DNA from 2 places in the Frateuria sp. GZRe12 genome. Region 2 is predicted to be linked to the other one. Evidence: predicted binding sites of a transcription regulator. Region 2 holds the regulator's gene; the other holds the start of a gene.

The links. Region 2 encodes sigma-54, which starts transcription at its own class of promoters, with help from an activator protein. Its sites were predicted from a motif close to TGGCACGNGCNTTGC; they were not measured.
Positions count from the first base shown of each region.
Region 1: ACFWZ4_RS15695 (PilZ domain-containing protein) is a predicted target of sigma-54. The motif match lies at 6,864-6,878, and genes of this name have one in related genera.

Region 1 is NZ_JBHZGI010000008.1:69,339-83,986, reverse strand. Features, by position in the region: gene hflD (high frequency lysogenization protein HflD) at 1-18, shown strand, start outside; gene ACFWZ4_RS15715 (LysR family transcriptional regulator) at 71-1,003, opposite strand; gene acnA (aconitate hydratase AcnA) at 1,264-3,942, shown strand; gene ACFWZ4_RS15705 (hypothetical protein) at 4,052-4,492, opposite strand; gene ACFWZ4_RS15700 (AMP-binding protein) at 4,591-6,276, shown strand; gene ACFWZ4_RS15695 (PilZ domain-containing protein) at 6,335-6,703, opposite strand; gene ACFWZ4_RS15690 (segregation and condensation protein A) at 7,399-8,301, shown strand; gene scpB (SMC-Scp complex subunit ScpB) at 8,338-9,201, shown strand; gene ACFWZ4_RS15680 (pseudouridine synthase) at 9,198-10,625, shown strand; gene arsC (arsenate reductase (glutaredoxin)) at 10,638-10,988, shown strand; gene ACFWZ4_RS15670 (amidohydrolase) at 11,144-11,944, opposite strand; gene ACFWZ4_RS15665 (pyridoxal phosphate-dependent aminotransferase) at 11,947-13,092, opposite strand; gene ACFWZ4_RS15660 (LysR substrate-binding domain-containing protein) at 13,136-14,113, opposite strand; gene ACFWZ4_RS15655 (FMN-dependent NADH-azoreductase) at 14,231-14,648, shown strand, end outside.
Region 2 is NZ_JBHZGI010000006.1:108,384-123,031, reverse strand. Features, by position in the region: gene ACFWZ4_RS13905 (diguanylate cyclase) at 1-331, opposite strand, end outside; gene ACFWZ4_RS13900 (polyprenyl synthetase family protein) at 423-1,424, opposite strand; gene ACFWZ4_RS13895 (MFS transporter) at 1,558-2,757, shown strand; gene ACFWZ4_RS13890 (DedA family protein/thiosulfate sulfurtransferase GlpE) at 2,822-3,799, shown strand; gene ssb (single-stranded DNA-binding protein) at 4,036-4,569, shown strand; gene ptsP (phosphoenolpyruvate--protein phosphotransferase) at 4,633-6,363, opposite strand; gene ACFWZ4_RS13875 (HPr family phosphocarrier protein) at 6,360-6,629, opposite strand; gene ACFWZ4_RS13870 (PTS sugar transporter subunit IIA) at 6,622-7,014, opposite strand; gene rapZ (RNase adapter RapZ) at 7,181-8,089, opposite strand; gene hprK (HPr(Ser) kinase/phosphatase) at 8,095-9,078, opposite strand; gene hpf (ribosome hibernation-promoting factor, HPF/YfiA family) at 9,253-9,576, opposite strand; gene ACFWZ4_RS13850 (RNA polymerase factor sigma-54) at 9,708-11,147, opposite strand; gene lptB (LPS export ABC transporter ATP-binding protein) at 11,248-11,967, opposite strand; gene lptA (lipopolysaccharide transport periplasmic protein LptA) at 11,971-12,564, opposite strand; gene lptC (LPS export ABC transporter periplasmic protein LptC) at 12,530-13,132, opposite strand; gene ACFWZ4_RS13830 (KdsC family phosphatase) at 13,123-13,665, opposite strand; gene ACFWZ4_RS13825 (KpsF/GutQ family sugar-phosphate isomerase) at 13,769-14,648, opposite strand, start outside.

The sequences.
Region 1 (14,648 bases), on a different contig from region 2:
ACGCTGGACAACGGCTGAGCGCGGTGCGGCGGGCTGAAGCCCACCCAGCCTCGCACTCGCAGGGCGGCCTTCAGCCCACCGGCCCCACCACCAACCCTGGCCGCCCGCGCGCCACCTCTTGCAGCAGTTCGGCGAACGCCTGTATGTCCGCGTGCCAAGGCGATGCCTCGCGCCAGTACAACGCGATCTGACGGCCCGGCACGGCGCCTTCCAACGGCACGACGGTCAGCTCGGGCTTCGAGGCCAGCCGCTCGCGCGCCAGCGCCGGCACCAGCGCGTAGCCGCCACGCAGGCCGACCAGCGCCGCCAGGCTTTCCAGGCTGACGTCCTGCACGTGACCGCCATGGCCGCCCTGCCCGTCGATGCCGTCCGGATGGCTCTCGGCCATCAACGTGGCCTCGGCCTCGTCCAGTTCGTCCAGCGTCACGTGGGCACGGCCGGCCAGCGGATGGTCGGCGCGGAACAGCACCTGCCACGGCTCGGCGAACAGCGGCCGCGTGGCGATGCCGCTCGCGGCGGTAGCCGGCGGCGCCAGCACCGCATCGAGTTCGCCCTCGTGCAGGCGACGCAGCAGTCCGCGTGGCTTGCCCTCGGACAAGCTCAACCGGGCCGCCGGAAAGTGCAGCGGAAACGGCTCTACCAGGTGCGGCAGCAGATAGGGACCCAGTGAGGCCGGCACGCCCAGTCTCAGCTCGCCGCCGAAGGCAACCGTGCCGGCGCGGGCGGCCTGCTGCAGGAGCTCGGCCGCGTCCAGCACCGCGCTGATCCGCTCCAGCAACCGCTGCCCGCCGGCGGTGGGCACGATGCGCCGGCCACCACGTTCGAACAGCGGGGCGCCCAGCGCCTGCTCGACCTTCTGCACCTGGTGGGACAGTCCCGACGGACTGATGTGCATGGCCCGCGCGGCGCTGTTGAAACTGCCATGGCGATGCACCGCCTGCACCAGCGCCAGGTCGCGCAGCGATACCGCCGAGAGCGCCGTCGAAATCATCGAATGCTGCATGTCACCAAAAGCGTTTGTGCGGAAGGGCGGGCCGTCGCATGCTTGGCGGCCAACGGTGGGATGGTCGGCGTATCGGGGCCATTCTAGCCGCCCCGCTCGCCCGCCCCGCGAGAATACCGCCCGCCAATTCCGCCCGACCCCAGGCGCCGCGAGGACGCGCGGACGCGGTATTTGCGATAATCGCGGGCCTTTGCGTGCGCTTGGCCGCCGCAATACCAGCTCTCCCCAGCCGCTTCAAAGCTCAAGCCAGGAGTTTCGTCATGAAAGACTCGTTTTCCATCCGCGACACCCTCGAGGTCAACGGCAAGCGCTATGCGTACGCCAACCTCGCCAAGTTCGGCGAGCGCTTCGACCTCAAGCGGCTGCCGTACTCGCTGAAGATCCTGCTTGAGAACCTGCTGCGGCACGAAGACGGCATCAACGTCACCACGAAGGAAATCGAGGCGGTCGCCAACTGGCAGGCCAAGGCCGAGCCCGATACCGAAATCTCCTTCATGCCCGCGCGCGTGGTGCTGCAGGACTTCACCGGCGTGCCCTGCGTGGTCGACCTGGCGGCGATGCGCGACGCGGTGGTCAAGCTCGGCGGCGACGCCACCCAGATCAATCCGCTGGCGCCGGCCGAACTGGTCATCGACCATTCAGTGCAGGTCGACGTCTACGGTTCCGAGTCGGCGCTGGAGAAGAACGTCGAGATCGAGTTCGAGCGCAACCAGGAGCGCTACGCGTTCCTGCGCTGGGGCCAGAAGGCGTTCAACAACTTCAAGGTTGTGCCGCCGCGCACCGGCATCGTGCACCAGGTGAACCTGGAGCACTTGGCCCGCGTGGTGTTCACCGCCGAGAAGGAGGGCCAGCTGTGGGCCTATCCGGACACCGTGTTCGGCACCGACTCGCATACCACCATGATCAACGGCGTGGGCGTGCTCGGCTGGGGCGTGGGCGGCATCGAGGCCGAGGCGGCCATGCTGGGCCAGCCCTCGTCGATGCTGGTCCCGCAGGTGGTCGGCTTCAAACTGACCGGCAAGCTTCCCGAGGGCGTGACCGCCACCGACCTGGTGCTGACTGTCACCCAGATGCTGCGCAAGCTCGGCGTGGTGGGCAAGTTCGTCGAGTTCTTCGGTGACGGTCTCAAGCACCTGCCGCTGGCCGACCGCGCCACGATCGGCAACATGGCGCCGGAATACGGTGCGACCTGCGGCATCTTCCCCATCGACCAAGAGGCGCTGAACTACCTGCGCCTGTCCGGTCGCAGCGAAGAGCAGATCAAGCTGGTCGAGGCTTATGCCCGCGCGCAGGGCATGTGGCACGACGAGAACAGCGTCACGCCCGAGTTCACCACCACGCTGGAGCTCAACCTCGCCGACGTGCGCCCGTCCATGGCCGGCCCCAAACGCCCGCAGGATCGCGTGCTGCTCGAAGGCGTCAAGCAGAGCTTCCACGACGTGGTCGGCCCGCTAACCGCCAGCCGCAAGTCCGGCAGCGGCAGCGTCGGCGTCACCAAGGACGGCGAGAACTTCACGCTCAAGGACGGCTCGGTGGTGATCGCCGCGATAACCTCCTGCACCAATACCTCCAACCCGGCGGTGATGCTGGGCGCCGGCCTGGTCGCCAAGAAGGCCGCCGCCAAGGGCCTGAAGGCCAAGCCGTGGGTGAAGACCTCGATCGGCCCGGGCTCGCTGGTGGTCAGCGATTACCTCGAAAAGACCGGCCTGCTGAAGGAACTGGAGAAGGTCGGTTTCTACATCGTCGGCTACGGCTGCACGACCTGCATCGGCAACTCCGGTCCGCTGCCGGCCGAGATCAGCCAGGGCATCGGCGCGGGTGACCTGGCCGTCGCCTCGGTGCTCTCGGGCAACCGCAACTTCGAAGGCCGCGTGCACGCCGAAGTGAAGATGAACTACCTGGCCTCGCCGCCGCTGGTGGTCGCCTACGCACTGGCCGGCACGCTGGACATCGACCTGACCAAGGATGCCATCGGCCTGGGCGACGACGGCCAGCCGGTCTACCTGAAGGACATCTGGCCGACCAACCAGGAAATTTCCGACGCCATCGCCGGCGCGATCAACCCGCAGATGTTCGAGAAGAACTACGCCGACGTGTTCAAGGGCGACAGCCGCTGGAACCAGATTCCGTCGGCCGAGGGCGCGTTGTACGGCTGGGAGGATTCGACCTACATCAAGAACCCGCCCTACTTCGACGGCATGACGATGGAGCTGTCCAAGGTCGACGACCTCCATGGCGCACGCGTGCTCGGCCTGTTCGGCGACTCGATCACCACCGACCACATCTCGCCGGCCGGCTCGATCAAGAAGGACAGCCCGGCGGGCCGTTACCTGATCGCCAAGGGCGTGGAGCCCAAGGACTTCAATTCGTACGGTTCGCGCCGCGGCAACGACGACGTGATGGTGCGCGGCACCTTCGCCAACATCCGCATCAAGAACCTGATGCTGGACGGCGTCGAGGGCGGCTATACCGTGCACGTCCCCTCGGGAGAGGAGATGTCCATCTACGACGCGGCGATGAAGTACAAGGCCGAAGGCACGCCGCTGGTGGTCATCGCCGGCAAGGAATACGGCACCGGCTCCTCGCGCGACTGGGCGGCCAAGGGCACGCTGCTCCTGGGCATCAAGGCGGTGATCGCCGAGAGCTTCGAGCGCATCCACCGCTCGAACCTGGTGGGCATGGGCGTGTTGCCGCTGCAGTTCAAGCACGGCGAGAACGCGCAGTCGCTGGGACTGACCGGCAAGGAGTCGATCGAGATCCTGGGCCTGGAAGGCGGTGAGTCGAAGGAAGCGAAGGTGATCGCCACGGCGGCCGACGGCACGAAGAAGGAGTTCGCCGTGCACGTCATGCTGCTCACGCCGAAGGAGCGCGACTTCTTCCGGCACGGCGGCATCCTGCAGTACGTGCTGCGTCAGCTGGCCGGCCGCAAGGCCGCCTGAGCCCTGCCGTAGTTGCAGCGAAAAGGCCGCCTCCGGGCGGCCTTTTTTTTCGCGCTTCATTCCACCGGCTCCTGCCGGAAAGGCGGGCTGGAGCTCACCCTACGAGGCACTAGAGCTGCCGTTTCCACGTCGCGCTGTAGCAGCGCCACTCGTCGCCCTCCCTGCGCCACGCCGTTTCCACCTGGTACACCCCGGCCGCATCCGGCAGCAGGCGACTGCCCTGGGTGAGGGTGACGGTGAAATCCGCCATCAACCGCTCACCGCGCCGTTCCATCGAGATCGGTCCAAGCGTCGCCCCGACGTGCTCGCCACGCAGGCCCGCCAGGCGGACCAGGTTGGCGATGTCCTTGCGCTCGAGCTGGCCGCCGTTGCCGTCGAAGTCTTCGCTGAGCGGCTCGACAACGCCACCGGCATCGGCCTGTCCGGCCGCCTCTTCGACGGATGCGATGGCCTCGCGCACGCGCGTTTCGTCCGGCGTGTGCCGACAGCCGGCCAAGGCCACGAACACCAGCGCAAGCCCAAGGGAAGACAGTATTTTTCGTGCGTGCATGAACCCTCCGATCCGCGCCGCGGCGCGGCTTGCCGCCGTGCGCGGGCGTATGCTCCAATGCCTTGGCCGCAAGGCCGAACGGGGAACAGGAACAGTACATGAGCAACGAGCGTCCGTGGCTTGCCCACTATCCGCATGACGTGCCCGCCGAGATCGACGTCAACGCCTATGCATCGGTGGCGGAGGTGGTGGAAGAAGCCTTCGGCAAGTTCCGCGACAAGCCGGCGTTCGCCAGTTTCGGCAAGCAGCTGAGCTACGGCGAGATCGAAACCCTGAGCGGTCAGTTCGCCGGCTACCTCACCGGCGTGTTGGGCCTGAAGAAGGGCGACCGGCTCGCCATCATGCTGCCCAACGTGCTGCAGTATCCGATCGCGCTGTTCGGGGCGCTGCGCGCAGGCCTGGTGGTGGTCAACACCAACCCGCTCTACACCGCACGCGAACTCAGGCACCAATTGGAAGATTCCGGCGCCAAGGCGATCCTGGTGCTGGACAACTTCGCCTCCACGTTGCAGGAGGTCATCAACGAAACCCACGTCCAGCACGTGGTCACCACGGGCATCGGCGACCTGCTGGGTTTCCCAAAGGGGGCGCTGGTCAACTTCGTGCTCAAGCACGTGAAGAAGATGGTGCCCGACTACTCGCTGCCGAAGGCGGTGCGCTTCCGCGACGCACTGGCACAGGGCGCCTCGCATCCCATGCCCAGGGTCGAGCTGGGCCACGACGACCTCGCTTTCCTGCAGTACACCGGCGGCACCACGGGCGTGGCCAAGGGCGCGATGCTCAGCCATGGCAACATGGTCGCCAACATGCTGCAGGCCAGCGCCTGGATCGGCGACCTCGCCAAGCCCGGCGAAGAGGTGATCATCACCGCCCTGCCGCTGTACCACATCTTCTCGCTGACGGCGAACGGCCTGGTGTTCATGCGCCTGGGCGGCCTGAACTGGCTGATCACCAATCCGCGCGACATGCCCGGCTTCGTCAAGGAACTGAAGAAGTCCGGTTTCACCGCGCTGACCGGTGTCAACACGCTGTTCAACGGCCTGCTCAACACGCCGGGCTTTGCCGAGCTGGACTTCTCGCGCCTGCACCTGACCCTGGGCGGCGGCATGGCCGTGCAACGGGCGGTGGCCGAGCGATGGAAGAAGACCACCGGTTGCACCCTGGCCGAGGCCTATGGCCTGACCGAAACTTCGCCGGCGGTGTGCATCAACCCGCTGGACCTTCGGGACTACAACGGTTCGATCGGCCTGCCGGTGCCGTCCACCGAGGTGGCGATCTGGTCGGAGGAAAACCAGCCTTTGTCGATCGGCGAAGTGGGCGAGCTCATGGTGCGTGGCCCGCAGGTGATGCAGGGCTATTGGCAGCGTCCGGACGAGACGGCAAAGGTGCTGGGCGCCGATGGCTGGTTGCACACCGGCGACATCGCCCGCATGGACGAGAATGGCTACGTCTACATCGTCGACCGCAAGAAGGACATGATCCTAGTGTCCGGCTTCAACGTGTATCCGAACGAGGTCGAGGACGTGGTGATGCAACACCCCGGCGTGGCCGAGGTGGCCGCCGTGGGTGTGCCGGACGAGCACTCGGGCGAGGTGGTGAAGCTGTTCGTGGTTCGCAAGGATCCCGCGCTCACCGCCGACGTCCTCAAGCAGTTCTGCCACGACAAACTGACTGGTTATAAGCGCCCGCGCCAGATCGAATTCCGCGACGCGCTGCCGAAGTCGAACGTGGGCAAGATCCTTCGTCGCGAGCTGCGCAACGAGCAGAAGAAAACCCCGGCCTGAGCGCCCAGGCCTTCGTAGGGGACCATTTGTGGGTTCCTACGAAAAGCGCACGGCTGGATCACTCCTCCCGCCAATGCTCCAGTATGTCCGCGTAGCCTCCCAGCAGGTTCCACAGCGGCACCTGCTTGTCTTCCGGGATGCGCGAGTAGGCAAAGCCGATGTGGCGGTCGGAGATGCGCGCGACCACTGCCTCCAGATGGATGTGCAGGTCGCGGCCGAAGATCATGTCCAGCACCCAGTTCTGTCCCAGCTCGCCCTGCCAGCCCAGCGGTCGGCGCAGCAGCGCGCCCGTGGCGGAGATGTCGACCAGTTCGGTCGGATGCGACTGCACGCCGTGGCTCATGAGCACGGTGGTTTCGATGCGCATGCGCGCGGGCCGCAGGAATTTCGGGCCCGATTCATCCGTCACGTTGTCTTCGATCGTCATCCAACTCCCCAAACGGAACGCACCTGCGCCCCTGTGACGTCCCTGCGATCGTACGACGCATCCTGCGTCCCATCGACACCCGGTTGCTGCCTGCGTAGCCGCCAGTGTTCAGCGAACGGCACGCGCAGCGAGAAAAACGGACATCTCACCGCACGGCGAAGCAAACGCCATGCCATCGATGGATCGATGCGACGCCACCCCTTGCCCGCCCGCCACGGCATTGGAACTGCCGCGCCCGGCGTCTGCCCGACGCACCGTGTCACATGCTGCCCCATGCGCGAGCACCTGCGTACTGGACTTGCCGCAACGCTACCGCTAACCTGTCCCCATGCCCGGTTCAAGCGTGCGCCGTGCCGGTCGATACCGGCCATCGCGGCACGCATCCGAGTCCCGGCAGACCGATTGAAACCGTCCGTGGCGCCCGTGTCGCCATCCTGTCTTGCGTTCGTTCCAGGGCCCGGTGCCCGGCGTGGACGCCTTGGTGGTCGCCCGAGCCCGCCTGACCGAACCGCCGTGGTGCGGCTTCGTCAAGCGACACGCGGCGACGGCTGTGCCGGAACCGGCGAGCCAGCTTGAACGATCGCCGGCCCGAAGCCGCGGTCACGAGGGGATACCCGTCTACAGGGCACCGCCCGCCAGGACGACAGGTTTTGAACGCATTGCCGGCCGCGTGAGCGGCCTCACGACATGCATTGATGAGCACAGAACCGCAGCAGCCGGCCGCACCGTCGCAGGACGCCTTCGCGTCGATCCCCCAGCAGCAGGAAATGCCGCTGGCGGTCGTGCGCGGCGAACCCATGCTGCAGATGCCGCAGGACCTGTACATCCCGCCGGACGCCCTGGAAGTTTTCCTCGAAGCGTTCGAGGGCCCGCTGGACCTGCTGCTGTACCTGATCCGCCGCCAGAACCTGGACATCCTGGACATTCCGATTGCCGAAATCACCCGGCAATACATGGAATACATCGACATGATGCGGGACACGATGCGGCTGGAGCTGGCCGCCGAGTACCTGCTGATGGCCGCGATCCTGGGCGAGATCAAGTCGCGCCTGCTGCTTCCCCGGCCGCCCGCCGAGGAAGGCATCGAAGACGACCCACGCGCCGAACTGGTGCGCCGCCTGCAGGAATACGAGCGCTTCAAGAAGGCCGCCGAGGACATCGACACCCTGCCCCGCCTGGAACGCGACACTGTGGTGGTGCAGGCCGAGGTGGGCGAGCGCAACGTGGTGAAGCTGCCGCCGCCGCTGGACCTGAAGGAAATGCTGCTGGCGCTCAAGGATGTGATGCACCGCGCCGAGCTGTTCGGCCACCACGCGATCAAGCGCGAGGCATTGAGCGTGCGCCAACGGATGGGCGAACTGCTGAGCCGTCTGGAAGACAGCACGTTCCACCGCTTCGAAAGCCTGTTCGATATCACCGAAGGCCGCCTGGGCGTGGTGGTGACCTTCCTGGCCATGCTGGAGCTGGCCAAGGAAATGCTCGTCGAGATCGTGCAGGAAGAGCCACTGGCGCCGATCTACGTCAAGGCAAAGACCGCGCTGGCCGAAGAAAACGACGAACTGCCGGACGACATGCCGGTTTCCGCCGCCGCCGATTGACGGCGCGGCTCCATTCGCATCTCTGACCTCAAGGCCATGCAGATCGAGCAACTCAAACCGATTATCGAAGCGGCGCTGCTTGCCGCCAGTCAGCCGCTCACCGTGGCTCAGCTGGGCGAGCTGTTCATCGACGAGGACCAGGTCGACCGCGAGGCGATCGCGCGGGCGCTGGAGTCGCTGGGCGAGGACTGCGCCGGCCGCGGCGTGGAGCTCAGGGAAGTCGCCTCCGGCTTCCGCTACCAGGTCCGTCAGGACGTGCACCCTTGGGTGTCGCGCATGTGGACCGAGAAGCCCAGCCGCTACTCGCGCGCCCTGCTGGAAACGCTGGCGCTGATCGCCTACCGCCAGCCGATCACCCGGCCGGAGATCGAACAGATCCGCGGCGTGGTGGTCTCTTCCAACATCGTCAAGACGCTGGAAGAGCGCGAGTGGATCCGCGTGGTCGGCCATCGCGACGTGCCCGGCAAGCCGGCGCTGTTCGGCACCACCCGGGCATTCCTGGATTACTTCAGCCTCAAGTCGCTGGACGAGCTGCCGCCGCTGTCCGAAATCCGCGACATGGAAGACCCGCAGCTTCGCCTCGACCAGGAACCGCTGCCCCCGCGGGTGATCAAGGACCTGCCGATCGATCCGGACGAGGAAGATGCCGGGGCCGTGCAGGACGAGGCCCCTGGCGACATCGACGAAAACACCGCCGAGTCCGGCCAGGACGAGGCGCTTTCCGGCGAAGCACCCGCGCTCGCCGAGGCCGAGGCCGAACCGGCCGACGCCACCGAAACCACCGCCGCCGCGTCCGAGGACGAGGCGCCCACCCCACCCGCCACTGCCGACGAGGCAGCAGCCCCTGCGGACGTCGACGAAGACGCCGCCGAGCAGGACACCGAGGAGTACCGCGCATGACTGCGCCGCAGAAATCCGTTTTGACCCTCAAGCGCGAACCCCGCGAAGAGGCCGACAGCCCCGCCCTGGAAGAACGCCTGCACAAGGTGCTGGCCAACGCGGGCCTGGGCTCGCGCCGCATGCTGGAACAGCGCATCCAGGCTGGCGAGGTCGAACTCAACGGCGCGCCGGCCGGCATCGGCGCCAGCGTGCACGCCGGCGACCGCGTCGTGCTCGACGGCAAGCAGTTCGTCGTCGCCACCGACAACCGCGACGAGACCGAGGTGCTGCTCTACCACAAGCCCGAAGGCGTGGTGACCACCCGCGAGGATCCCGACGGCCGCCCCACCGTGTTCGAACAGCTGCCGCGCCTGAAGGGCGCACGCTGGGTGGCCGTGGGCCGCCTGGACATCAACACCACCGGCCTGCTGCTGCTCACCACCGACGGCGAGTTGGCCAACGCGCTGATGCACCCCAGGAGCGGGCTTGGCCGCGAGTATCTCTGCCGCGTGCACGGCGAGGTGCCGGACGAGGTGATCGAGAAGCTCAAGTCGGGCGTGGAGCTGGAGGATGGCCCCGCACGCTTCGACGAGATCGCCATCATCAGCCGAGGCGGCAGCCACAGCTGGTTCCGCGTGGTGATCCGCGAAGGCCGCAACCGCGAGGTGCGCCGCCTGTGGGATTCGCAGGGTTTCCTGGTCAGCCGCCTCAAGCGCATCCGCTATGGCACTGTCGAGCTGCCGCGCACGTTGCGCCGGGGCGACAGCGAGTCGCTTTCCGAAGATGCCATCAAGGACCTGCGCAAGTCCGCCGGCCTGGGGCCTGCCCAGCCGGTGCTGACGCTGAGCCCGGTCCTGCACCAGCGCCGCGCCAGCCGCAGCGTCACCGAATACCGTCCCGAGCGCGGCGCGCCGACTGGCTGGAGCGGCGCCTACCACGACGAGGCCCGCGAGCTGCGCGCGTTCGACCGCATCCGCGAGGAACCGGCGCGGGGCAAGCAGCAGCGCCGCCGCCCGGGCAAGGAAGTCAACGGAAACGTGGCCAGGCCGGAGCGTCCGGCGGCCCCCGGCCGTCGCAAGAGCAAGCGCGGTGTTGCGCCCGGGCAGGAACTGCCGTCGGTGCGCACCTGGTTCGCGGGCGAAAGCCGCGAAGGCGGCGGCCGTGGGCAGGCGCCGGGCGGCAACCGGGCTGCCGGCAACGCGGCAGGCGGCAACGCGGCGGGCGGCAATCGACGCGGCGGCAAGCCGGCGGGCGGCCGCGGTGGTGAAGCACGCAACGCCGGCCCCTACTCCGGCTTCGGCGGTGGCGGTGGCGGCAATCGCGGTCCCCGCCCGGGTGGAAGCCCGGGCCAGGGCGGTAGGCCGCAAAACCGCGGCAACCGCCCGCAGGGCGGCGGTGGACGGCCCCAGGGCGGCCGCGGCGGCAACCGCCACGGAAACCGCTGAGGTCTCGCCGCCATGACCGTGCGCATTTACCACAACAGCCGCTGTTCCAAGTCGCGCGGAACGCTCGAGCTGCTGCAGGCGCGCGGCATCGAGCCTGAAGTGGTCAACTACCTCGACACGCCGCCCGGCGTGGATGAGCTCAAGAACCTGCTGCACCTGCTGGGCATGACGCCGCGCCAGCTGCTTCGCACGGGCGAGGCGGAGTACAAGGAGCTTGGCCTGGACGACCCCGCGGTGGGCGACCAAGCCCTCCTGCAGGCGATGGTCGCGCATCCGAAACTCATCGAGCGCCCCATCGTCGTGGCCGGTGGCAAGGCCGCCATCGGCCGCCCGCCGGAGGCGATCCTGGCCATCCTGCCTTGAACCGCGGGGTGGGCTTCAGCCCACCTTGCGCGCCAATGCCGATGGCGACCGCAACAGAAGCCGCCCCATGGGCGGCTTCGTCGTGATGGAGCCTGCGGCAGGTGCGATCACGCGCTGCGTGGGCACACTCTGCGACTGCCGCCCTGGCGATTCGATCACATCGGCCCCAAGGTGAACTCGTCGGCATCCATCCACGCGGGAAAACGCTCGCGGTGCGCCAGCAAAGGCGCCGGATCCAGGCGCACCGTGGCGACCTGTTCCTGCGTGCCGAGCTCGATCATCGCCTCGCCGACCGGGTCGATCACTGCGCTGTCGCCCGCATACGGCAAGTCGTTGCCGTCCACGCCGACGCGGTTGACGCCTACCACGCACGCAAGGTTTTCGATCGCCCGCGCGCGCAGCAGCGTGCGCCAGGGCTGCCGGCGCGGCGCCGGCCAGTTGGCGACGAACAACGCCAGGTCGTAATCCATGCCGCCGGCCGCGCTCTCCAGGCGGCGGTTGCGCAGCCACACGGGGAAGCGCAGGTCGTAACAGACCTGCGGCAGGATGCGCCAGCCGTTCAACTCGACCACCAGCCGCTCGCGGCCACCGCCGTAACGCGTGTGCTCGCCGGCCATGCGGAACAGGTGGCGCTTGTCGTACTGCGCGTGGCTGCCGTCCGGGCGCATCCAGAACAGGCGGTTGTAGACGGTGCCGTTTTCGATGATGGCCAGGCTGCCGCAGATCACCGCGTCCATCTCGCACGCCAGATCGCGAAGCCAGGCCACACCCTCCCCGTCCATGGTGCCGGCGCTGACTCGCGTGTCGTTGCTGAAACCGGACAGGAACGTCTCCGGAAGCACGATCAGGTCGCTGCCCCGGGCCTGGCGCACCAGCGCGCCGTAGTACTCGCGATTGGCCGGCGCGTCGTGCCAGCGCGTGGCGCCCTGGACCAGGCTGACGGTCAGCGGCTGCATGCTCACAGACGGCACAGGCGCTCCGCGGCGGCGGTCATGGTGGCATCGCTCTTGGCGAAGCACAGGCGCAGCAGGCGCGTGCCGGGCGGCTTTTCGTAGAACGGTGTCAGCGGGATGCCCGCCACGCCGCCCTGCTCCACCAGCCAGCGCGCGAACGCGAGGTCGTCCTGGTCGCGGACGGCCGAGTAGTCGACCAGCTGGAAATAACCGCCCGGCACGTCGAGAAGCTTGAAGCGCGAGGGCGCCAGCAGCGCGCGGAAGCGGTCGCGCTTGGCCTGGTAGAAGTCCGGCAGTTCCAGGTAGTGCGCCGGGTCATTGGCCATGATTTCGGCGAAGGCCGCCTGCGCGGGATGGAACGTGCAGAAGGTCAGGTACTGGTGCACCTTGCGGAACTCGGCCGACAGCGCCGCTGGCGCCACCGCATAACCGACTTTCCAGCCGGTGCAGTGGTAGGTCTTGCCGAAGCTGGACACCACGATGCTGCGCTCGGCCAGCTCCGGATGCCGCAGCACGCTTTCGTGCCGACAACCGTCATAGACGATGTGTTCGTAGACCTCGTCCGACAGCACGACGATGTCGGTGTCGCGGGTGAGCTCGGCCAGGATCTGCAGGTCGTCCGCCGAAAGTACCGCGCCCGAGGGATTGTGCGGGCTGTTGATCAGGATCATCCGTGTCTTCGGGGTGATCGCATCGCGCACGCGCTGCCAGTCGATCGAGAAGCTGGGCACGGTCAGGGGGATGTGTACCGCGCGTGCGCCCTGCAGTTCGATCGCCGGCTCGTAGGAGTCGTAGGCCGGGTCGAACACGATCACCTCCTCGCCCGAACGCACGGTCGCCGCGATCGCGCAAAACAGCGCCTCGGTGGCGCCGGACGTCACCGTGATCTCGGTAGCCGAGTCCACGCGCCGCCCATACAACCGCTGTGTTTTGATCGCGATCTGCTCGCGCAGCGCGGCGGTGCCGATGCCCGGGGCGTACTGGTTCTTGCCTTCGGCCATCGCTCGGGTGAGAGCGTCACGCAAAGGCTGCGGCGGCTCGAAATCGGGAAAGCCCTGGCCCAGGTTCACCGCCTGGTGATCGAGCGCAAGCTGGCTCATCACGCTGAAGATGGTGGTGCCGACCTTGGGAAGCTTGGTGTCGATGTTCATGCGCACGGATGTCTGGAAGGCCAAACGGCAAGCCTAGCACGGCTCATGTGCGCGGCCGGTCGAGTGGATCGAGCGGGCGTTGCCGGCATTGCTCGTGCTTCAGGCGGGTCGCCTCGGGCAGGCGCTCGGCAAGGAAGTCCACCAGCGCACGCACGCCGGGCAGCATTCCGCGACGGCTGGGATAGACGAAATGCATGGTGCCTTCCGGCGCGCTCCAGTCAGGCAGCACCACTTCCAGCTCGCCGCGGGTAACCGCGGGCGCGCAAACGAACTCCGGCAGCAGCGCAACACCCAGACCACGGCGTGCGGCTTCCAGCAGCAGCGCGAACTCACCGGTGACCAGGCGTGCATTCATCTCCACCGAAACGCGCTCGCCCTGAGCGTCGATCAACTCCCATACCTGCGCGCCCTCGTGCTCGAGCATGGTCAGTGCCGGCAACGTGGACAGTTCTGCCGGCGCCTTGGGCCGCCCCAGGCGGTCGAGCATTCCGGGGCTGGCCACAGCGAGCACGCGGGACAGGCCGAAGGTACGCATCACCATGTTGGCGTCGGCATCGAGCTTGCTGCGCACGCGAATGGCGATGTCGTAGCCCTCGCCCACCACGTCCACGCGCCGGTTGCTGGAAAGCACGCGCACCTGCACCTTGGGGTACTGCGCAAGGAAGTCCGGCAGCACGTGTGCCACCACCGTCTGCGCCAGCGAGACCGGGCAGCTCAGACGCACTACGCCCCGTGGCTCGGCGCGCAGCTCGTCGACCGCTTCCTGCGCCGCGCGGGCTTCTTCCAGCACCGCGCGGCAGTGGGCATAGAAGCGCTCGCCTACTTCGGTCACCACGAAACGACGGGTGGTCCGCTGCAGAAGTCGCACACCCAGGCGCTCCTCCAACTGCGACACCCGCTTGCTCAAACGCGATTTGGGGATGCCCAAGGCACGGCCAGCCGCTGAGAAGCCGTTGTGCTCGACCACCATGGCGAAGAAATAGAGGTCGTTGAGGTCCTGCAGCGTGCCGTCGAGGGTCATGCCAGCTGTTTCCTTATAGAAACGATAAGTTCGATATTAGCCGACTTATCAGACCATTGTTGCGAAAGTATCGTGTATCCCGTCGCCGGCTCGCCGGCCTTCGACTGGAGTCACGCTATGAAACTGCTGCACATCGATTCAAGCGCCCTGGGCCAGCATTCGGTCTCGCGCGAACTCACCGCGGACATCGTGGCCCAGGTCAGGCGCGCGCGCCCGGATGCCTCCGTGCGCTACCGCGACCTCGCCGCGCAGCCGCTGCCGCACTGGGCGCCGGTGGCCGATGCCGGGGATCCCGGCGCGCTGTTGGGCAACGAGGTGATGGATGAGTTCCTGGCCGCCGATGTCATCGTGCTCGGCGCGCCGATGTACAACTTCGGCGTGCCCAGCCAACTGAAGGCCTGGATCGACCGCATCGCGGTGGCCGGCAAGACCTTCCGCTACACCGCCGACGGCCCCGAGGGCCTGGCCGGCAACAAGCGGGTGATAGTGGCTTCCAGCCGCGGCGGTTTCTACGGCGAAGGTACGGGGGCCGCAG
Region 2 (14,648 bases):
CGACGATCAGGCTGCCGTCGGAAGTCGCCTGCAGCGCGCGGATGTAGTTGTCCGGCAGGCCGTCGGACTGGCGGAACATCTGCACGCGGTAGCCGTCATAGCGCACCAGCCCGCCGAAGGTGCCGATCCACATCAGTCCGTCGCGATCCTGCGCGAAGGCGGTGGTGGTGGCGTGCGGCAGGCCGGCGCGCACGGTCAGGTGCTCGAAGGCCAGGTGGTCCCAGCGCGACCAGTCGACCGCCGGCGTGGCGACAACGGGCGTCGACGGCAGCAGCAACGCCAGCCCCAGCAGTACGAGGGCCAGCCAACAGGTGGATGGGAAGGCGCGCATCCGGCCCGTCATCGGCCGATGTGAGGGCAGCTTGACCGAAGGCGTCGGGCGCGGTCCGGCGAAACGGTCGGCCGCGCGCGGAGCATGCGCCTCAGGCGCTGCGCTCGACCGCGTAGGCGGCCAGCGCGTCGAGCGCCTCCCGATAGGGCGAGGCGGGCAGGACGGCAAGCGCGGCGCGGGCCGCGTCCGCGTGCGCCACGGCGCGCTCATGCGTGCGCTCCAGCGCGCCGCTGCGGCGGATGGTCGCCAGCACGCGATCCAGCGACGTGAGGTCGCCATGCTCGATCGCCAGGCGCATCGCCTGCGTCTCGTCCGCCGTGGCCTGCTGCAGCGCGTAGATCACCGGCAGGGTCGGCTTGCCCTCGGCCAGGTCGTCGCCGATGTTCTTGCCCAGGGTGTCGGCATCGCTGGTGTAGTCGAGCAGGTCGTCGGCGATCTGGAAGGCATAGCCCAGCTCCATGCCGTAACGGCGCAGCGCGGCCACCTGGATATCGGGCAAGCCACCAAGCAAACCGCCCAGCTCGGTGGCAGCGGCGAACAGTACCGCCGTCTTGCGCTCGATCACCGCCAGGTAGGCGGCCTCGTCCACGTCGGCGTTGCCGATGTTGAGCAGCTGCAGCACCTCGCCTTCGGCGATGGTGTTGGTGGTGTCGGCCAGGATGCGCATCACGCGCATGTCGTCCAGCTCGACCATCAGCTGGAACGAGCGCGAGTACAGGAAGTCGCCGACCAGCACGCTGGCGGCGTTGCCCCACAGCGCGTTGGCGGTCTTGCGGCCGCGGCGCAGGTCGGATTCGTCGACCACGTCGTCGTGCAGCAGGGTCGAGGTGTGGATGAACTCGATCACCGCGGCCAGCTTGATGTGCTGCGCACCCGTGTAACCGGCGGCGCCGGCGGCCAGCACGTGCAGCATCGGGCGCAGGCGCTTGCCGCCGCCGGCGATGATGTGGTCGGCGATCTGGTTGATCAGCACCACGTCGGAGGCCAGCCGCGCGCGGATCAGCGCATCCACGCGCTGCATGTCGGCGGCGGCCAGCTCGCGCACGGCGGCGAAGTCGGCGGTTCGGCTGGCGTCGGCGGGCATCGGTTGCATGGGTGTCCGGGTGGCAAGACGGGCGATTATAGGGCCAGCGCTGATGAGTGCGGCGGCGCGACATGGCGCCGCAATCGGGCTTGGGAGCGGCTCCCTATAATGGACGGATGACTTCCCGTCCGTGCCCCTTCCGGTGAGCAAGCTCTCGCCCCTCGAGCGCCGCAGTGCGCTGACCCTGGCCTGCGTCATCAGCCTGCGCCTGTTCGGGCTGTTCCTGATCATGCCGGTGTTCTCGCTGTACGCGAGGCAGATGCCCGACGCCAGCGGCCTGCTGATCGGCCTGGCGCTGGGCGTGTACGGCCTGGGCCAGGTGTTGTTGCAAATCCCGCTGGGACTGTTGTCCGACCGGATCGGCCGCAAGCCGGCGATCACCATCGGGCTGCTGATTTTTGCCGTCGGCGGGCTGGTGGCGGCGATGTCTCACACGCTGATGGGGATCGTGGCAGGCCGCGCGCTGCAGGGCATGGGCGCGGTGGCCGGCGCCGGCACCGCGCTGGCCGCCGACCTCACCCGCGAGGACCAGCGCGGCAAGGTAATGGGCATCATCGGCGTGTCGATCGGCGTGGCTTTCCTGCTGGCGCTGATCCTGGGGCCGCCGCTGGAGGCGGTGGCCGGTTTGCCGGGCCTGTTCGGCGCCACCTCGCTGCTGGCGCTGGTGTCGCTGGTGCTGTTGTGGCTGATCGTGCCCACCCCCGGGCGGGCGAAGGCGCCTGCCGCGGCGAGCCTCGGCGGGGTGCTGGCGATGCTGCGCGACGGCCGGCTGCTGGTGATCAACGGGTCGGTGTTCTTCCTGCACCTGCTGCTGACGGCGAGCTTCGTCGGCCTGCCGCTGCTCCTGGCCGAGCGGCTGCACCTGCCGGTGGAGCGCCACTGGGAGCTCTACCTGCCGGTGATGACGATCGCCGCATTGGTGATGGGCGCGTCGCTGCATCGCATGAAGGAGATTGGCCAGAGCCTGCGCATCGTGCTGGTCTGCGTGGCGGCGATCGGGCTGGCATTGCTGGGCTTCGCACAGTCGGGCGGCCACCTGGCCTGGCTGGGTGTGTCGGCGGCGGCGTTCTTCTCGGCCTTCAACCTGCTGGAGGCCGCGCTTCCCAGCCTGGTATCCCGGCTCGCACCGGCGCACCTGCGTGGCGCTGCGATGGGCGCGTACTCGACCAGCCAGTTCGTCGGCGCCTTTGTCGGCGGTGCCATCGGCGGCATCGCGCTGGGCCGGCTGGGCGTGAGTGGCGTGTTCCTGTGCGCGGCAGCGACCACGCTGTTGTGGCTGCCGCTGGTGGCGTTCGGCGCCCGGCGCATCGCCGCGCGCGCTTTGGCCGAACAGGTGGCCTGACGGGATTGCGTTGCGCGGCTGCCGGCCCCATGTGCGGCGGCATCCACTCCCCGCGAGGCTGCCCGTGGCCCACCAGATCGTCGCGTTGATCGCCGAATACGGCCTGCTGCTGGTCTTCCTCAACGTGCTGGTCGAGCAGGCCGGGCTGCCGCTGCCGGCCGTGCCGACGCTGGTGGTGGCCGGCGCGTTGTCCGCGGGCGGCCAGCTGCCGTTGTGGGGCGTGCTGCTGGTGGCGCTCGCCGGTTGCCTGCTCAGTGATTTCGCCTGGTACGCCGCCGGTCGTCGCTATGGCGCGGGTGTGATGCGCACGCTTTGCCGCATCTCGCTTTCGCCCGATTCCTGCGTCAAGCAGTCGGAGCTGCGCTTCCAGCGCTGGCGCGCGCCGGTGTTGCTTGTGGCCAAGTTCGTGCCGGGATTGTCGACCGTGGCGCCGCCGCTGGTCGGCGCCATGGGCCTCGAACCGCGGTCGTTCCTGCTGTTCGATGCGCTCGGCTCGCTATTGTGGGCCGGGGTGGCGGTGGCATTGGGCTATGTCTTTGCCGACGGGGTGGAGCGTGCGCTGGCGGCGTTCGAGGGCACGGGAACCGCCGCAATCGAGCTGCTGGGCGCTCTGCTGGCGCTCTACATTCTCTACAAATGGTGGCAGCGCCGGCGATTGCTGGTGGCGCTGCGCATGGCCCGGATCGAAGTGGACGAGCTGGCGCAGGCGTTGCGATCGGCGCGCCCACCGCTGGTGTTCGACGTGCGCGCCGCCGGTTCGCGCGAGCTCGACGATCGCGCAATCCCCGGTGCGCTCGATTTCGACCCGCTCACCCTCGACGCGCTGCTGGCTGGCGTGCCGCCCGAACGCGAGCTGGTCCTCTACTGCAATTGCCCCAACGAGTTTTCGGCCGCCCGCGCGGCGCAATTGCTGAAAGCTCAGGGTTACCGCCAAGTCCGTCCGCTGCGCGGCGGACTGGACGCCTGGGCGGCGGCCGGCCATGCGGTCGAACGCCTCCACGTCGCCGCGGCGGCCCCGTCCAGGGCTTCGCCGGCGGTGTGAAGGCACACGCGGTCCATTTGCCCTCACATCCAGTGCCGGGTTCCCCGCAAAGGCGGGAAAGGAGCCGACAGGCGGATGGGGGTGCCCTTTCCGCGCCAGCCGACAAAGGCGCACGCGGCCCCGGCGCGCGGAGGAGGGCGGGTCGGTATGATAGGGATCGACCCGCCGGCCCCGCCGGTGGAATCTCTTGACGAGGCGGGCGCGCGCGCCGGCCGCCAGCAAAGCGAGGAAAACCCATGGCACGCGGCATCAACAAGGTCATCATCGTCGGCAACCTGGGCGCCGATCCGGAGGTGCGTTACACCGGCGGCGGCACCGCGGTGTGCAGCCTCAGCGTGGCCACCTCCGAGCAGTGGACCGACAAGCAGTCCGGCGAGAAGCAGGAACGCACCGAATGGCACCGCGTGAAGCTGTTCGGCAAGCTCGCCGAGATCGCCGGCGAGTACCTGAAGAAAGGCCGCCAGGTCTACATCGAGGGTTCGCTGCGCACCGACAAGTACACCGACAAGAGCGGTGTCGAGAAGTACTCCACCGACATCATCGCCAACGACATGCAGATGCTCGGCGGCATGGGTGGTGAAGGTGGTGGCGGCGGTGGCGGTGGCGGCTTCCGCGAGCGCCCGCAGGGCGGTGGCCAGCGCCAGGGCGCCGGCAACTACGGCGGTGGCCAGTCCCGAGGCGGCAACGATTACGGCAACGCCCCGCGTCAGAACGCGCCCGCGCCGGCCGAAAGCAGCGGCGGCTTCGACGACGACGACATTCCGTTCTGAGCGCTCAATGTCGCGCCCGGAAAGAGGCCCGCAGCGATGCGGGCCTCTTTCGTTGGAAAGCACTCAACCGGCAAGTTGCGCAAGCAGCGCCTCGACATCTTCGTGAGTGTGCGCGCGAAGCAGGCGTGGCGCCTCGCGGCGCATGGCGGCGTGGTCCAGGGTGGCCAGGCGATCGCGTACGTGCAGGATCTGGCTGGGGTGCATGCTGTATTCGCACAGGCCCAGCGCCAGCAGCAGGGCCGTGAAGTTGACGTCGCCGCCGATCTCGCCGCACAGGCTCACCGGCTTGTTCGCGCGGCGACCGGCGGAGATGACGTAGGCGATCAGGCGCAGCAGCGCCGGTTGCAGCGGGTTGTAGATGTTTTCCAGCCCATCGTTGCCGCGGTCGGCGGCGAGCACGTACTGGGCCAGGTCGTTGGTGCCGATCGCGAGGAAGTCCGCGTGCTCCAGCAGTGCGCGCACGTTGAGCGCCGCGGCGGGGACTTCGACCATGGCACCCAACGGCAGTTTTTCGGGCAGGTCGATGTTCTCCCGCTTGAGGTCCTGGCGCGCGAGCTTGAACAGCGTGCGCACGGCGATCAGTTCGTCAGGCTGGGTGATCATCGGCACCAGCACACGCACCGGGCCGTAGCAGGCGGCGCGCAGGATCGCGCGGATCTGCGTGGTGAACACGGCCGGATAGCGCAGCGAAAGGCGCACGCCGCGCACGCCCAGCGCAGGGTTGTCCTCGCCGCGCAACGCCAGGCCGGCGGCGTCAGCCTTGTCGGCGCCCAGGTCGAGCGTGCGGATGGTGACGGGCAGGCCGCCCATGCCCAGCACCAGGTCGCGGTACGCGTTGAACTGCTCGTCCTCGGAGGGCAGGCCCTTGTGCTTGAGGAACAGGAATTCGGTGCGGTAAAGGCCCACGCCGTCGGCGCCGCGGGCGCGCGCCATGGCGATGTCGGTGGCGGTTTCGGCGTTGGCGAACAGCTTCAACGCCACGCCGTCGCGCGTGCGCGTGGGCGCATTCGCGAGCTTGGCCAGGCGTCGCCCTTCGGCCGCCGCTTCGCGCTGCCAGGCGCGGTAGCGGGCCAGGTCCTGTGCAGTCGGGTGGACGATGGTCTCGCCGCGCTCGGCGTCGAGCAGGATCAGGTCGTCATCGTGAATGGTCGCCAGCGCGTCGCGCGTACCCACCAGCATCGGCAAATCAAGGCTGCGCGCCAGGATCGCGCTGTGCGAGTAGACGCTGCCCGAGCTGGCCACCACGCCGAGCAGGCCGTTGCCGACCAGGTGCGCCATGTCGGCCGGCGCGATGGTATCGGCGACCAGGATCTCGCCCACGCGCGCGGCGAGCTTGCGCTCCTCGCGGCTGGTCTGGCGCTGCAGGGCGGAGATCACCCGGTTGATGACCTGGTCGACGTCCTCGCGGCGGCTGCGCAGGTACGGATCGTCCATGGCCTCGAATACCTTGGCCAGGCGGTCGCGCTGCTTCTTGAGCGCCACGCCGGCGCGGTAGTGGCCGACGCGGACCAGGTCGTCGAGGCCGCGCAGCAGTTCCTTGTCGTCGAGCAGGAGGCTGTGGGCGTCGATGAACTCGTTGACCTCGCGCGCCAGCGCGCCGTGCAGGCGGCCGCGCAATTCGTGCAGTTCCTGCCGCGCGGTGTCGAGCGCGCGGTGCAGGTTTTCCAGCTCGCCCTCGACTTCGTCCTCCGCCAGCGGGCGGGTGTCGACCAGGTAGCGGCTCGGCTGCACCAGGCGCGCGCGGCCCAGGGCCATGCCCTTGGATGCGGCGGTGCCGGGCAGCAACTGCCTCATGCGCCCTCGTCGAACTTGCGCTCGAACAGCGCCACGACGCCAGCGAGGGCCTGCGCCTCGTCGGGGCCGTCGGCACGCACGGTGAGCGGGGTGCCCAGGCCGGCCGAAAGCATCATCACGCCCATGATGCTCTGCGCATTGACCTCGCGGCCCTTGCTGACCAGCCACACCGTGGATTTGAAGCCCTGCACCAGCTGCACCAGCTTGGCCGAGGCGCGTGCATGCAGTCCGAGCTTGTTGGAAACGACGAGATCCTGTTCAAGCATGATCGATGAAGATTCCCCCGCGGCCGCCATGGGCTGCCACCTGTGCCAGTTCGTCCAGCGGTTTTTCGGCGTAGTTGAGCACGCGCAGCAGCATCGGTAGGTTGAGCCCGGACACACAACGCAACCGTACGCCCAGCGACGTGAGCGAAAGGCCGATGTTGCAGGGCGTGGCACCGTACAGGTCGGCCAGCACCAGCACGCCGTCGCCCTGGTCGAGCTCGCGTGCGTGGTGCGCGGTGAGTGTGCGCATCACATCCGGATCGGCGTGCGCCGGCACCTCGACCGCGTCGACCTTCAGCGGCAGCTTGGGCATGACGTGGTGCGCGGCGGAGATCAGTGCCCTGCCGACGGCCTCGTGTGTCATCAGGAGGACGCCGACGCTCACGGGCCTGCTCCTGCCGGGTGGCCGACAACCGTTGCATGGACGCCACTCCGCAGGAGTGCACCGGTGCGCGACCGGGATGCGACGGCGCGCCGAAACACCGGCGCAGGGCGCACGGGGTGGCAGCGCACAGGTGCGCTTCTACGGGCGTGCGAGGAGGCGGGCGTGTTCATTCGAGTTCACGGTGAAAGGTAAGGACGCCTTCGCGCTTCGCGCGGTAATGCGCGGCCAGGCGCTCGACCAGGTAGACCGATCGATGTCGCCCGCCGGTGCAGCCGACGGAAATGGTGACGTAGCTGCGGTCGTCCTGCTCGAAGCGCGGCAGCCAGGCGTCGAGCCAGCGCGCGGTGTCGGCAAAGTATTCGCCGACCATCGGATCGGCCTCGAGGAATTCGCGCACCGGCGCGTCCTTGCCCGAGAGTGGGCGCAGCTTGGGCTGCCAATGCGGATTGGGCAGGCAGCGTGCGTCGAAGACGAAATCGGAGTCCAGCGGCAGGCCGCGGCGGAAGGCGAACGACTGGAACATCAGCGTCAGGCCCTCGGTGGCCGCCGCGTAGCCGGTGGCGATCAGCCGGCGCAGCTGGTGGACGTTGAGGTCGCTCGAATCGATCACCTTTTCGGCGATGCCGATCAGCGGACGCAGCAGGCGGCGTTCCTCGGCGATCGCGTCGGCCAGCGACACGCCACGGATGGCCAGCGGATGGCGGCGGCGGGTTTCCGAATAGCGCTTGATCAGCACTTCGTCGCTGCAGTCGATGAAAACCAGGTGGACGTGCACGCCGGCCGCGGCCAGTTCGGAGAGCACCAGCGGCATGTGCTCGAAGTCCTCGCCGCGGTTGCGCACGTCCACGCCCACGGCGATGCGCCGGCGGCGGCCGCCGCCATCGCGGCGCACCGACTGCACCAGTTGCGGCAGCAGCCCGCTGGGCAGGTTGTCGACGCAGTAGAACTCCAGGTCCTCCAGCGCGCGCAGCGCGACCGTCTTGCCGCCGCCGGACATGCCGGTCAGCACCACCAGGTGCACGGCGTTGGGATCGTTAAGGCCGTTCGAGGGCGACGCGGGATCGTTCGTACTCATGGATTTCACCACGGCGGAAGCCGGCGCATCTGGTGCGCCTGGCGGTCGATGAAGGTTTGCGCGGGATCGATGCCCTTGCTCTTGAGCATATGGTGGCGCACCGCCGCTTCCACCAGTACCGCCAGGTTGCGGCCGGGGGCCACCGGGATGGTGATCATCGGCACGGAGACCTCCAGGATCTCGCGGTGGCTGGTGTCGCCGGTCAGGCGCGTTGCCGCGTCGATGTCCTCGCCCTCGCGCAGGGGTTTGAGGTGGACTACCAGGCGCAGGTATTTCGAATGCTTGACCGCGGTGTGACCGAACATCTCGCGCACGTTGAGTACGCCCAGACCGCGCACTTCCAGGAGATCCTGCAACAGCTCCGGGCAGGTGCCGTCGATCACGTCCGGTGCGATCAGGGTGAACTCGGTGGCGTCATCGGCGACCAGACGGTGGCCGCGGCTGATCAGCTCCAACGCGAGCTCGCTCTTGCCCGAGCCGGACTCGCCGGTGATCAGCACGCCGATCGAGAACACTTCCAGGAACACGCCGTGCAGGGTGATCCGGGGCGCCAGCAGGCGCGCCAAGTGGTACTGCATCCAGGTCAGGAGTTCGTGGCCGCGCTTGGAGCTGATCCACAGCGGAGTGTGGGTCTCCTCGGCCACCTCGCGCAGGTCCGACGGAATGGTCTGGTCCTTGGTCACGATCAGTGCCACCGGCTGGTAGGCGGCGATCTTGTGCATCGCTTCCCAACGCTGGCGCGAATCCAGGCTGTCCAGCCAGTTGAGTTCCTCGGTACCGATGATCTGCACCTTGTTGGGGTAGATCACGTTGAGGTAGCCGATCAGCGACGGGCGGCGCGTGGCGGTGGCGCCAGGCTCGAGCACGCGCCCTTCGCCACGCATGCCTGCCACCCAGCGCAGGCCCATGCGCTCGTGGACGCCGTCGAAGAGTTGTCGTGCGGTCAGGCGTTCCAAGGGGTGTCCCTGCCGGGTGGCAATGGGCGCCATTGTGCCAGCTATGCGGGGGAGGGCGGACTGGGCGGGCGTCCCGAGGGCGGCTATCCGCCCCTGTCTCGGGATCTTCCTCCCGCGGTCGCGGCGGGGCTTGGCCCGTGGTGTCGCGCTTCGAGCAAAAAAAGACCCGCCACCGGGGCGGGTCTCCTTTGCCTGGTGCGGGACGGATCAGCCGATCTGGCGCGCTTCCCGGGCTTCCTGCTGATGCTTGTCGGTCACCTTGTCGCGGTGGCGGCGCAGTTGCGCGGCGAGCTTGTCGAACACCATGTCGATGGAGGCATACATGTCGGCGCCGCAGGCCGCCGCATGCAGGGCGGCACCGGTGGTGCTGAGGGTGGCGTCGGCGCAGTGCTGCAGCTTGTCGATCGACAGCACCATGCTCAGGCCCAGGCACCGTTCGTCGAGGCGGGTCAGGCGATCGAGCCGGGATTCGGCATGCGCACGCAGGGCGGGGGTGACTTCGATCTGCTGGCCGGTGAGTTGGAACTGCATGGGGCGCCTCCTCTGGTACAGGCCGCCGTGGGGCGGCGGGTTCGCATGCCGGTGATTGGTGCCGGCATGCCGGTCTTCATTCGGTATGGGATCGTTCGGGCCGGTTCCAAGTGGTGGGTTTCAGGCGCCGGTCAGCCGGCGCGTTGTCGCTCGCTCGAGCTGGGGATGCGAAGGGCCTCGCGGTATTTGGCCACGGTGCGGCGCGCGACCTGGATGCCCTTGCGGTTGAGCTCCTCGGCCAGGGCCTGGTCGGACAACGGCTTGCGTGTGTCCTCGCCGTCGATAAGTTTCTTGATCATCGCCTGGATGGCGGTGGCCGAGGCGCCACCGCCGTCCTCGGTGGAGACGCCGCTGGAGAAAAAGTACTTGAGCTCGAAGGTGCCGCGCGGCGTGTGGATGTACTTGCGCGTGGTCACGCGCGAGATGGTCGACTCGTGCATGCCGACCTCTTCCGCCACTTCGCGCAGCACCAGCGGATGCATCGCTTCCGGGCCGTAGTCCAGGAAGGCGCTCTGCCGGCGCACGATCGCATCGGCGACCTTCAGCAACGTTTCGGCGCGCGATTCGAGGCTCTTGATCAGCCAGCGTGCTTCCTGCAACTGCCCGCGCATCCAGCTGGCGTCCTCGCCACGCGCCTGCGCGATCAGGCTGCAGTAGTGCTGGTTGAGGCCGAGCCGCGGCTGGCAGTCCGGGTTGAGGCTGACCTTCCAGCGGTTGCCTTCCTTGTAGGCGTAGACGTCCGGCGCCACGTACTCGACCGGCGTGGCGTCCAGCGCGGCGCCGGGACGCGGATCCAGGCTGCGGATCAGCAGCGCCGCGGCGGCGACTTCTTCCTCGCTCGCACGCAACTTGCGCGCGAGCTTGGCGATGTCGTTGCGCGCGAGCAGTTCCAGTTCGCCTGCGACGATCTGCAGCGCAAGCCCGCGATGCGGCGTAGCGGCGTCGAACTGCTCCAGCTGCACGCGCAGGCAGTCGCGCAGGTCCAGGCTGGCGATGCCGGTGGGATCGAAACGCTGTAACTGGCGACGTACCGTCTCGACTTCGTCGCTTGTCGCATCGAGATCCGCCGGCAGGGCGGCGAGCACGCCTTCGATGCCTTCGGCGAGGTAGCCGTCTGCGTTGAGCGCGTCGATGATGACGGTGGCGATCAGCCGCTGGCGCGTGTTGAAGGGCGAAAGGTTCAACTGCCACAGCAGGTGTTCCTGCAGGGTCTCGGGCGCGGCGTTCTGCGGTTCGAAATCCTCGTCGCCGCGGCTGCCCGAAGGCGCGCTGCTGCCGAGCGAGAAATCGATCGGCGCCTCGGCCGGGGCGTCGGCTTCGCCCCAGTCCGCGGCGTCGTCCGCGTTGTGGTCGACGGTCGGCGCTTCGACCGGGGCGGCGGAGAAACTTTCTTCCTCGGTTTCGCCCGGCGCCGACTCCTCCTCGAACTCCAGCAGCGGGTTGCCCTCGGCAATCTGCCGCAGTTCCGCCTCCAGCTCCAGCTGCGACAGCTGCAACAGCCGGATCGCCTGCTGCAACTGCGGCGTCAGGGTGAGCTGTTGGTTGAGTCGGAACTGGAGCCCGGGTTTCATGCCAGCCGTTGGGGAGAGACTTGCGGTCATCCTACCCCGGTGGGTGTGACGCGACCATAGCGATGGCAGGCTCCGACGGTCCCTGCGTCACATCACCGCTTCACAGCTTGAATTCGCGTCCCAGGTAGACTTCGCGCACCTTTTCGTCGGCAAGGATGTGCGCCGGCGTGCCGCGCGAGAGCACCTCGCCATCGTTCAGGATGTAGGCGCGATCGCAGATGCCCAGCGTCTCGCGCACGTTGTGGTCGGTGATGAGGACGCCGATGCCGCGTTCCTTCAGGTGCCGCACGATACGCTGGATCTCGCCCACCGAAATCGGGTCGACGCCGGCGAACGGCTCGTCCAGCAACATGTAGCGCGGCTGCGCGGCCAGCGCGCGGGCGATCTCCACGCGGCGGCGCTCGCCACCGGAGAGGCTGATGCCTTTCTGGCCGGCGATATGGGCGATCTTCAGCTCGTCCATCAGCCCTTCGAGCTGTTCGTTGCGCTGGCGGGCGCTGAGGCCCTCGCGCAGCTCCAGCACGGCCATGATGTTGTCGGCCACCGACAACCGGCGGAATACCGAGGCTTCCTGCGGCAGGTAGCCAATGCCCAGCCGTGCGCGCGAGTGCATGGGCAGGCCGGTGATGTCCTGGCGGTCCAGCCGGATGGTGCCGCCGTCGGCTTCGACCAGGCCCACCACCATGTAGAAGCAGGTGGTCTTGCCGGCGCCGTTGGGGCCGAGCAGGCCGACCACTTCGCCCTGGCGGATCGAAAAACCGAAATCGCGCACGACCTGGCGCGAGCGGTAGCGTTTCTGCAGGCCTTCGGCAGCGAGCATCGGTCAGGGCTGCCCGGTGCTGGTGGCGGGCGCGGGTGCACTGGTGGCCGGGGCCGGGGCCGCGGCAGGCGCGGCGGTTCCCGACTTGGGTTGGGGCTTGAAGATCATGTGCACGCGACCGTCGCCGCCGCTGTCGCCGGTCATTTCGCTGGTCTGGGTGTTGTAGGTGAGTCGATCGCCGTGCGCCTCGCCACGGCCCTGCTGGGTGATCGAGGCATGGCCCTGCAGCACGGCGTAGTCCTTGGCCACCTTGTAGTCGATGGTGGCCGCGTCGCCCTGCATCAGGTTGCCGTTGTCGTCCAGCTGCTGGAGGTGTGCGGGGCTGCCGGTCAACACGACGCTGTCGATCTCGGCGTTGGCGTCGAAGTGAACCTTGGCCAGGTCGCCGGTGGCTTTGAGCGAGCCCTGGGTGATCACCACGTTGCCCTTGAGCGTGGTGGTGCTGTTGGGCTTGCGGAAACCGTCGAAGTGCGAGGCCTGCACGTCCATCGGCTGGTCGCGGTCGGTGCGCTTGGCCTGCACCGGTGCCAGCACCGTCAGGCCCAGCAGGACCAACGCCGCGCTAGCGCGCATGCTGGCGGGGCGGGAACGTGGCATGGACGTCATCGAGCAGCTCCAGGTGTTTGTCGTTGAGGTCGGCGCGCATGCCGACGCCGTGGATTCTAGTGCCGCCCTGCACCAGCTGCGCCGGCGCGGCGGTCTCGAGGCGGTTTTGCTTGGGCCAGGCGGTGACTTCGGCGGTGTCGATCGTGGTCCTTGGCGTGTCGTCGAACGCGGCACGCTCCAGATGCACCGGGCCCTGCAGTTTGAGCAGGCTCCCCTCGTTGTTGACCCAGCCGTACAGCGAATGCCCGAGCCAGTCGGGCACGGCCGGCTGATTGGAAGGAAGGCGGAACTCGGGCGCGTTGATATACAGCGACTCGTCGCCCTCGCGCCGCTCCAGCTGGGGTGCCTGGATCAGGAAACTGGGAAGGCCGTCGGTGCCGTACTGGGTCAGCTTGAAGTCGGTCAGCGTATAGCCCGAGCGCGGCGGACCGACGAACTCGTTGACCTTCGGCGGGGGGCCGATCCACCACAACAGCAGTTGGGCCGTGCCGGCCAGCAGCGCGACCACGACGATGGCCGCCGCGAGGCGACGGTCGCGCAGCCACTCCCTCACCGCCAGCGCTCCTTCTCGTTGCCGGCCTTGCCCTGCGCATGCAGGATCAGGTCGCAGACCTCGCGCGCGCCACCCTGGCCACCAGCACGGCTGGTGGTCCACTGCGCCTGCTCGATCACCCATGGGTGGGCATTGGCCACGGCCACGGCGAGTCCGGCGATGCGCATGGCCGGAAGGTCGGGAAGGTCGTCGCCGACGAAAGCGACCTGCTCGGGCGCGAGCTTAAGCGCGTCGAGCAGTTCGAGCAGGCAGACGCGCTTGTCGCCCTGGCCCTGGTAGACGTGGGTAATCCCCAGTTCTTCGGCGCGCAGCGCCACCGGGTGGCTGATCCGCGCACTGATGATCGCCACCTGCACACCGTGCACCTGCAGGCGCTTCAGGCCCAGGCCGTCCTGCACGAAGAACACCTTGGTCTCGCGACCATCCTCGCCGTAGTACAGCCGTCCGTCGGTCAGCGTGCCGTCCACGTCGAATACGGCCAGGCGGATGCCGGCGGCGCGGGCGAGCAGGTCGGCGGGGAGGTTGGCGAGATAGGGCATGGTCGTCAGCGCGGGGAAACGGAAATGAGGGCCGGGCACAGGCAGGGCGGGAATGTGGGGTTGCGGACTGTCGACGGTCCCGGCCCTCGTCTGCGCCCCTGGATCAGACCACGCGGGCGCGGAGCAGGTCGTGGATGTTCAGCGCGCCGACCACGCGCTGCTGCTCGTCCACCACCAGCAATGCGTGGATCTGGTGTTTCTCCATCAGCTGCGCCGCTTCGATGGCGAGCTTGTCGGAGGTGATCGTCTTCGGACCGCGGGTCATCAGCGCCTGGACGCTCGCGCCGCGCAGGTTCACGTCCTCGTCGTCGAGCGCGCGGCGCAGGTCGCCGTCGGTGAACACGCCGAGCAAGCGGCGCTCGGCGTCGACCACCGCGGTCATGCCCAGGTGCTTGCGGGTCATTTCCATCAGCGCCTCGGTGAGGCTGGCATCCGGTGCGATCATCGGGATGCCCTCGCCGGTGTGCATGATGTCGCTGATGTGCAGCAGCAGGCGGCGGCCGAGGCTGCCGGCCGGGTGCGAGCGGGCAAAATCCTCGGCCGTGAAACCGCGCGCCTCGAGCAGCGCGATTGCCAGCGCATCGCCCATCACCAGCGCCGCGGTGGTGCTGGCGGTGGGGGCCAGGCCGAGTGGGCAGGCCTCGCTGGAAATGCTGGCGTCGAGGTGCACGTCCGCCTGGTGCGCCAGCGACGACTTCGGGTTGCCGGTCATGGCGATCAGCGGGATGCCCTGGCGCTTGATGACCGGCAGGATGAACAACAGTTCATCCGTCTCGCCGGAATTCGACAGTGCCAGCACCACGTCGTCGGGCTGGATCATGCCCAGGTCGCCGTGGCTGGCCTCGCCCGGGTGCACGAAGAACGAGGGCGTACCGGTGGAGGCCAGGGTGGCGGCGATCTTGCGCCCGATGTGGCCGGACTTGCCCATGCCGGTGACCACCAGGCGCCCGCGGCAAGCCAGGATCAGCCGGCAGGCCTCCACG